DNA from 2 places in the Arthrobacter sp. FX8 genome. Region 1 is predicted to be linked to the other one. Evidence: riboswitches for the same ligand, from Rfam matches in the RefSeq annotation. Region 1 holds a riboswitch; the other holds the start of a gene.
The links. A riboswitch is a leader RNA that binds a small molecule or an ion and turns the genes downstream of it on or off. The one in region 1 is predicted to bind S-adenosylmethionine.

Region 1 (4,406 bases):
GGATGTCGTACGCCGACTTCACCACCTGGGTTGAAGCCGAAGACGAATCGGCACCGGGAATTTCGTTTACCGAGTCCGATGCCACAGGCTGAGCGGCGCAGGTCTTAAGGTTTGGCAATACCCGTGCGGGCCATGGCGTCTGCATAGGCAGTGCGCATGTCCTCCAGGTACTCCTCCTGGCGGGCCGGGGAACCGGCGAAGGCGCGGCCGCTCAGCGAGCGGACCTTGTAGGTCTTCAGGCCGCGGCGCCAGAGGAGGGGCACCTCGGTCTTCAACAGCAGGTTGGCCAGGCGGTTGGCTTCGGTGCCATGCGCCACGATCACCGAGGCGCGGGGGACCAGGGCCAGGAACTTCAGCAGGGGCTTCAGGCCTGACTGGATCTGGTCCGGAGTGAACTTGCCGTTGGGTTCGCCCGGGACGTGCCAAGGGTGGACGTTCCACGGCATGACGAACTCCGGGCGCAGGCCAAGCTTCCACTGGATCCCCAGCATGCGGGTAACAGCGTCCTGGTCGCCGGGGGTGATGAACCCGGACGGATCCACCTCGCCGATGTTGGAGAACAGGCTGATAATGCGGCATTCCTCCACGTCGTGCATGGGGTCCACGTAGGGCACCACGGTTCCGGGCTTGGCCTCCTGCAGGGAATCACACAGTTCGTTGACGGCGGCAACGCTGGGTTCGTAGCGGCGGCTCATGAGCTGTTCGTGGAATGTTTCGGGTGCCAGGGCTGTCATGAAGTGCTGGATCTCCTGCGGGGATTGGCGTTGCTGCCGCCACGGACATGGGCGCACGGCGGCACGGCACATCAGTGGCGGTTGATTGGGGTGGACCAACTCCTGGTCGGCCTACTCCAGTTTAGCAAGCCCAGGCAAGCGAAACGCCGGCCGCTCCTTCCGGTGATGGAAGGCACAGCCGGCGCGTCGGTGCGGGAGCGGCTAGAAGAGGCGCTTCGAGGCGCGGCGGGCACCCTCACCCAGTGCCTCCAGCTTGGCGAAGGCGATCTGCGGGTGCACCCTGCCGCCCAGGCCACAGTCGGTGGAGGCAATGACGTTCCCGCGGCCCACGAGGTCCGCAAAGCGGACGATCCGGTCCGCCACCAGGTCCGGGTGCTCCACCACATTGGTGGCATGCGAAACAACGCCCGGGATGATCACCTTGCCCTCGGGGAGCTTTGTGTCCTCCCACACCCGCCATTCGTGTTCGTGGCGGACGTTTGCCGCTTCAAAGGAATAGCCGCCGGCGTTGACCTGAAGCACAGAGCCGATGATGTCGGCGAACGGGATGTCCGTGGTGTGTGGGCCGTGCCAGGATCCCCAGCACACGTGCAGCCGGATCTGTTCCTGCGGCAGGCCGCGCAGCGCCCAGTTGGTCGCTTCGACGCGCAGCTGGATGAACTTCAGGTAATCGTCCAGGGACGGCTCGGGATTGATCTGGTCCCAGCTTTCGGCCAGGGACGGATCATCGAGCTGCACCGTAAGGCCGGCCTCGATGATGGCCTTGTATTCCTCCCGCATGGCATCAGCGCAGGCGTAGACGAGTTCCTCGTCGCTCTTGTAGTACTCGTTGGCTACCCGCGCGCATGAGCCGGGGGAGAGGGAGGCCACGAAGCCATCCGTGAGGCCTGCGGCGGCGAGCCCGGTCTTCAGGTTCCGGATGTCCGAGGCCACCAGGTCCTGGCCCGTGTAGGTCAGCGGTCCGGCGATCTTGGGCTGGGCAACGCTCCTGCGGTGGGTGAGGATGCCGGATGCGGGATCGCTGTAGGCCTCGTTGAAGGCCTGCCGGTCGCGCCGGTCCGGGAACGAGGTCAGGACAACGTTGCCGGGGGACGAGCGGCGGACGCCGGACTCGGCCCAGCGGTCCACGGTGGTTGGCTCAAGGCCCCCGAGCCGGGCGAAGGAGTAATTCCACCACGCCCCGTAATCCACCGAGCTGGACATGGTGTGCCCGTACTCGCCGTCGTTGGGGATGTCGATGCCAAGGTCCTTCTGGCGCTGCACCACGTCCACTACGGAGGCTTCGAGGAGTTCCAGGAATTCCGGCGTGATGCCGTCGGCTTCCTTGGCGGCGTTGGCCGCAATGAGTTCAGGGGTGCGGGGCAATGAACCGGCGTGGGTCACGCGGATATGGTCGGTGTTCTGGGACATGCTGGAATCTTCCTTTCCATCGGTCCTGGCAGTAGCACCTTCGGCCGGCAGGAGTCTGCCGGGACGTGGTTGCTGCGGCGTCATTGAGCCAGGTCTCTCGGCCGCTCCGGATGGTTCACTCCCACCTAAAGCGACAGCGTGGCGGCGGGGCAACTCGGTTTCATAATGTGGCGCGGCAGCGTCCGTCGGAGCGCGTCCGCACGATTCCGCCGGAGAAAGCGACAGTTGATAACATTTAATACACCGACTTGACTTTAATTAGTAAGTAATGATGATGTAGAAACATCGGTCTTTTGGGGGAAATACCGATAATCCCCCATACCAGTGTCCCGGTTCCTACCGTTCGGGGTTTAATTCTAATTTGGGGGAAATCATGGTTGAATCAACCAGCGCTAAGCCGCGCTCGCAAAAGGCTAATAAAGTCCGCGCTATTCTTGCCGGCGGCCTTGTCTTGGGGATCGGCGCAGCCTTCACTCTCGCTGCGTGGACGGACAACGAGTGGGTCTTCGGCCAGAGCGGGAACGGCGGCGGCCCGGGTACCAAGGTCTACCACATGCAGCAGAACACGTGGTCCGGTACTTCAAGCGAGGCGGTTTGGGCTGACGAGCCGACTGCTCCCGGTGGAGCCCTGACATTCAGCGTCAATGCTGACGATCTCGTGCCGGGGTCGACGGTCTACGCCCCGATGCAGTTGCGGGCTTCCGACAAGTCCCAATCATTGGTGGCCACGCTGACGGGGGCTGCCCGGCTCGACGGAACTGATTCAGCCACCAACTCTGCAGCGCTGTACGGTGCTCTTCGGTACCAGCTGAAGAAGGATGTGGACAAGGACCTTTGCAACGCCACCAACTTCTCCTCCAATGGAACTGATCTTGTTCCTGTTGGCTCGACCCTGAACACCCGTTCGGACACTCCGATCAACCTTCCGGCCGGAGCTACGGACGCAGCTGCGGGCACACCTGTGAGTCTTTGCTTCGCAATGACGCTCCCTTCGAATGCAAGCGTTGATCTTCAGGGATTGCGGACCACCCCCTTGTGGACCTTCAGCAGCACCATAGGCCAGTCGTAGCCGCCACCCGTGCTTCGGATGTCCGCCAGGCGTGAGTCCGGGTTCCGGGCGGCGGCCGTGCCGTCCGGAACCCGGCTCCCGCCGGGTGTGGGAAGCGTGGCCCGGGGGTTCAGGGAGGTATTGCTTTCCGTCGTTGCCCTGCTGGGACTGGCATGCATCCTCTCCCTGGTCCTCGGCCTTTTCTTCAAAGCGTCCTTCGTCGTTTTCCGTACGGGATCGATGGAGCCGCTCTATCCAGTCGGTGCGCTGTCCCTGACCGTGCAGGTCACCGCCAAGGATCTCGTCCCGGGCGACGTCGTGTCGGTCCGCCGGGAAGCGGCGACCGCCCTGGTGACCCACCGCGTGGTGGCAGTTGACCCGCCCAGTGTGAAGGGGGCCACAGCGTCGCTAAGGCTTCGCGGCGACGCTAACACTTCGGATGACCCGTTGCCCTACGAGGTGGCCACGGCGCAGAAGGTGCTGGTCACCGTTCCCGGCTTAGGAGCTTGGGTCATGGCTTCACGGGGGCCGGAGTTCCTGGGTGCAGCAACGCTCGCTGTGACCGTGCTGGTGACATGGGCCTACTGGCCGAGACACGGTGCAACTGGCCAGGCGGAGGTTGACGACGAACCCCCGGCGAAACCACAACAGTAAGGTCGTAAATGACATGGCGGGAGCCAGCTTCAGGCGCGTCGCAAGAGCCGCGGGGGTTATCGCAGTTTTGCTGGCCACCGCTGCGCCCGGCGCAGCGGTGGCTGACGAACCATTGGTTCCGGTTCCGGAGACAGGAGCGGCAGGCTTCCTGTCCCTTTCTTCGTCGATGTATCCATTGGCCCTTCCTGCGCTTCAAGCAGGGGAGTCCTTCAGTTGGCAGATTGGCATTTCGGTGGACCAGCCCAGCGGTGAGTCGACGCTGCAGGTGACTGCGGACGGTGGGCTTGCCGGCACAGGGACCTACCTGGTTTCCGTGGACGAATGCGACGTCGCCTGGCAGGGAAGCAGCGGCCTGGGCGGGGATTTGCGCTGTCCCATCGGTTCCACGCCGCGCATAGCGCCGGTGACGCTGGCCGAACACCGTCAGGACGTGCTGGTTCCCTTGCGGGATCTGCGCGGCGGCCCCTCACCTTACCTCCGCTTCATCCTTTCCCGGCCCGCGGGTTCGCAGGATCCACCGGACACGTCGCTGACCTTGGGCATTGGGGTCACCGCTGCAG
Region 2 (4,406 bases), 1.0 Mb from region 1:
CCCGAACTGCTGCGGGTCCGCCAGAGCTGACCTTCGATGCGCATATCCATTCCCGACGCGCAGATTCCTCTTCGCGGCCCATATTTGGTGCGCGCCAGGGAATCTGCGCATCGAGAGTGAGGAAGCGCGTCGCCCGGACCCAGAGGAGCTAGGGCTTCCCGCGCGGCTAGATCTGCTTGAGTGCCTGTTCCAGGTCGCGGAGGAGGTCCTCCGGGTCCTCGAGCCCCACCGAGAGCCGCACCACGCCGTCACTGAGCCCAATGGCGGCTCGCCCTTCCGGCCCCATGGCGCGGTGCGTGGTGGTGGCGGGGTGCGTGATCAGGGACTTCGAATCACCAAGGTTGTTGGAGATGTCGATGATGCGCAGCCCGTCCAGCAGTGCGAAGGCCGCTTCCTTGCCGGAGCGCCCGCCGGAGGGAGCCAGCTCAAGCGTGAGGACCGTACCGCCGGCGCTCATCTGCCGTGCCGCCAGGTCGTACTGCGGGTGGGACTTGAGCAGCGGGTACTTCACCCAGCTCACGGCGGGCTGTTCTTCCAGCCACTCTGCGAGCCGGAGCGCCGTGGCGGAGGAATGGTTCACGCGCAGGCTCATGGTCTCCAGGCCCTTGGTCAGGACCCAGGCGTTGAACGCCGAGAGTGCGGGCCCGGTGTGGCGCATTAGCTGTTTCACGGGACCGTCGATGAACTCCTTGGTGCCCAGGATGGCGCCGCCCATGACCCTGCCCTGGCCGTCGATGTGCTTGGTGCCGGAGTAGACGATGACGTCGGCGCCCAGGTCACCGCAGCGCTGCAGCAGGGGAGTGGCGAAGACGTTGTCCGCCACCACCTTGGCGCCGGCGGCATGCGCAAGTTCGCTGACCGCGGCGATGTCCACGATCTCCTGCATCGGGTTGGACGGGGATTCGAAGAAGACGGCGGTGGTGGGCTTGGAGAGGGCCTCGCGCCACTGGTCCAGGTCCGGCCCGTCCACGAAGACGGTCTCCACGCCCCACCGGGGAAGGATCTCGTTCAAAATCACGAAGCACGAACCGAACAGCGACCGGGCGGCCACCACCCGGTCGCCGGCAGCCAGCAGGGCACCAAGCGCGGTGAACACCGCGGACATGCCCGACGCCGTCGCGAAGCAGGCTTCGGTGCCTTCCAGCAGCCGGAGCCGCTCCTGGAAGGTGGCCACGGACGGGTTGCCGTAGCGGGAGTAGACAAAGCGTTCGTCCTCGCCGGTGAAGGCGCGTTCAGCTGCTGCCGCGGATTCGTAGACGAAGCCGGAGTTCAGGAAAATGGCCTCGGACGTTTCCTGGAAGTTGGTGCGGTCCAGCCCGCCACGGACAGCCTGGGTGTCGGGGTTCCAGCCGGGGGCGTCTTGGTTGAAGGTCACTTAGTTCTTTCCGAGGTTGGTGGGAAGGCCGCGGTTTTTCCAGCCGTTGACGGTGCGTTCGCCATAGCGGTCCGGCTCGCCTTCAAAGCCCTCCAGCACGTTGTAGGAGGTGAAGCCGGCCCGGGTGGCCGCGATGGCTGCCGCGATGGACCGCTGGCCGGAGCGGCACAGGAACACCAGTTCGGTTGAACGGTCCTCGGGCGCCTGCTGGCTGAGGTCGTTGATGAAGTCGGGGTTGGGGATGCCGCCGGGGAAGGTCCACTGGATGAAGAGGGGGTCGTTGTCCGTGGCCTTGGTGTCCGGAATGCCGATGTGGGCCCATTCGCCCTCGGTGCGGACGTCCACCAGGATGGCGCCCTGTTCCAGCTTCTCCCATGCTTCCTGGGGCGTGAGGTCTCCCGCGTAGCTCATGCGTGGCCCTCGCCGTCGAACTCGCCTTCAAATTCGGCGTCCAGTTCATCCACTGCGGTGGCAACCGCGGCATCGGCCGAGGCGATTGCCGCCGGAAGGACCACTGCCTGCGCCACGATCACGCTGGTGCCATTGAAGGTGGCTGCCGGGCTGCCGTGCAGCACATAGCCGTCGGCCAGGGCCGTGGAGATCCGCTCGCAGAATGAACGGTCATCCGGGCCGGTGATCAGGCGGTAGGACAATTTTTCGTCAGGGGCAGGTGCGTCAGACACGACGGATCTCCTTCTTTCACGCTTGCAGCTCGAATCGGTCGATATGCCGAGTATTCACCTGAGGCACCCCGCCGCGAAAGGGAGGGTTGCCGACCGGCCAGTCAGGGCTTCACACCGGTACTCATTACTCCCCAAAAACGTAACATCTGCCGCGCCAAGCCGCACCGCCGCCGTCGTCATGTTCCGTAATTGAGCAGCGCTGAAGGGAGGCGCGGGGTTGAAGGAAAGCGCGACGGCGGACATCGCCGCAGGTGGGCGGCCCGCCACGTGCCGCCCGGGGCCGCGGGGCCGATAAAGTTCTTACCGGGGCGCCGCCCCGTCGTCACAGCAATGAGCACCGGGGGTCCTGTCAGCATGCGGGCAAACACATCGCGCCACCAGGCCGCCATCCGCGGGACCCGCCGGCCGTCCATCGGGGCGTTCCTGGCCGCGGCCATCGTCAGCCTCCTTGCCCTGCTGGCGGCTGCGCCGGCGCATGCGGCGGACGCTGCGCCGGAGAAGGGAAAGCCCTGGCTGGGCGCGGTGCTCGAGTGGGGCGAGGACACCGCCGCAGGCTTCAGCGGCCGGCTTGGTGCCAGTCCGGCCGTCTTCGGCCACGACATCACCATCCCCTACCGCGATTCGGAACGGAACGACCTTGACGGCTTCCTTCAGCAGGCCGCGTCCCTAGGCGCCCACGCCCTGCTCACGGTGAAGCCGTCAGTGCCCCTGGACCAGCTCGGCACCGCGGAAGCGGAAGCATTCGCAGCGCAGGTGCGCGACCTTACGTCCGGGTTCAAGGGGCAGCTGCTGATCCGGTTCGCCCCGGACATGAATGCAAGCTGGGTGGCCTGGGGCCAGCAGCCCGCCGCGTACCGGCAGGCCTTCAGGGCTGTGGCGGCAGCGTTCAAGAAGTACGACGGCGGCCGGGCCACCTTGGTGTGGGCGCCTTACCTGGGCAAGGACTACCCCTTTGACCGCAACCGGGATGCCCCGCAGCCCGGAACCGAAGGCTTTTCCCTCCTGGACACGAACGGCGACGGGGCCTGGAACTCAAGCGACAGCGCCTACGCCCCTTACTACCCGGGCGACGACGCAGTGGACTGGGCGGGGCTGGCCGCCTATCACGACGACACGGCCGGCGGCCCCGCCGTCAACTCCCAGCCGAGGGCCGGCGAGCTCCAGGACATGCTGACGGCCTCCGGCGGCGAAAACTTCTACGGCACCTATTCCGAGGGGCGCAACAAGCCGTTCCTCCTCCAGACCTCTGCTTTCTACAGCCCCGCGTCCGGCGGCGCGCAGGAGGCGGACATCAAGGCGGGCTGGTGGGACCAGGTGGTGGGAACTGCCACTTCCCCAGCTTTTGCCGGGACGGCCGCCGTTGTCTGGGACGAGCGCACCAGCACCAGGGATACCGGCGTGGCGAGCATCAGCTGGCTGCTCACGGGACAGGCGGGCATCGCCAAAGCGGCCCTGGACAGGCTGAAGGCATCGCCAATGGTCACCGGGCCGGTCACCGAAGTGGCATCCGGGAGCACCTACGTCCGGGCCAACACGCTCTCCGGGGCTGCCGCCTGGACTGTTGCCGCCGCCATGGCCATCCTCCTGGTGGCCCTGTGGCAGATACCCCGCCGGATCAACGCAGCCACGGCCTGGGGCTACCAGGATCCCTCCGCCAGGGACTCGCGCATCGATCTGCTGCGCGGGATGGCCATCGTCTTTGTGGTGGTGAACCACCTGGGCATGGCATCGCTGTTCCAGCTGCTCACCCAGGAGGCCGTGGGCTTCGTGTCGGGTGCGGAACTGTTCGTCCTGTTCTCCGGACTGGTGGTGGGCATGGTGTACGGACCCAAGGCCAGGGAGGACTTCGGGCAGGTGGTCGACCTCACGACCCGCCGCGCCGGCAAGCTCTACCTGACGGCGCTGGCCGTGCTGATCGGCGTCTTCCTTCTGTCCCTGCTCCCGTTCTTCCACACCGAGGCCCTGACCACGTTCGTGGACCAGGGGACCGGTGGCGCCGGGCACAACGGGGCCGGCCGGACCTACGACCTCTATTCGGGCATGTCATCGCTGTTCCAGTTCCCCGTCCCGCCCCAGGTGCTTCCGGCCATCGTGCTGCTGCAGTTCGGTCCCTGGCAGTTCAATGTCATGGGGCTCTATGTGGTGCTGTTGCTGGTCAGCCCGCTGATCCTCGCGGCGCTGAACCGCGGAAAGGCCATCTGGGTCGTGGCGGTGTCGGTTGCCGTGTATGCGGCAGGTGCCATGACCAGGTTCCGGATCCTGCCCTCGCAGTTCGAGGACTCCTTCCCGCTGCTGGTGTGGCAGGTGCTTTTCGTGCTTGGGCTGGTTGCGGGCTACCATCGGCGCAG

Region 2: linked by a shared signal. The riboswitch ahead of OUO20_RS15735 (DUF1737 domain-containing protein) and the one ahead of OUO20_RS20735 (cobalamin-independent methionine synthase II family protein) in region 1 are both predicted to bind S-adenosylmethionine.

Annotation. Positions count from the first base shown of each region.
Region 1 covers NZ_CP113505.1:4,399,437-4,403,842, forward strand. The annotation lists gene OUO20_RS20725 (hypothetical protein) at 1-92, shown strand, start outside; gene OUO20_RS20730 (uracil-DNA glycosylase) at 105-734, opposite strand; gene OUO20_RS20735 (cobalamin-independent methionine synthase II family protein) at 936-2,144, opposite strand; SAM riboswitch class I at 2,158-2,261, opposite strand; gene OUO20_RS20740 (SipW-dependent-type signal peptide-containing protein) at 2,518-3,213, shown strand; gene OUO20_RS20745 (S26 family signal peptidase) at 3,232-3,846, shown strand; gene OUO20_RS20750 (hypothetical protein) at 4,079-4,406, shown strand, end outside.
Region 2 covers NZ_CP113505.1:3,359,404-3,363,809, reverse strand. The annotation lists gene OUO20_RS15750 (glutamate--cysteine ligase 2) at 1-30, shown strand, start outside; gene OUO20_RS15745 (O-succinylhomoserine sulfhydrylase) at 167-1,375, opposite strand; gene OUO20_RS15740 (rhodanese-like domain-containing protein) at 1,376-1,786, opposite strand; gene OUO20_RS15735 (DUF1737 domain-containing protein) at 1,783-2,058, opposite strand; SAM riboswitch class IV at 2,072-2,187, opposite strand; gene opgC (OpgC domain-containing protein) at 2,413-4,406, shown strand, end outside.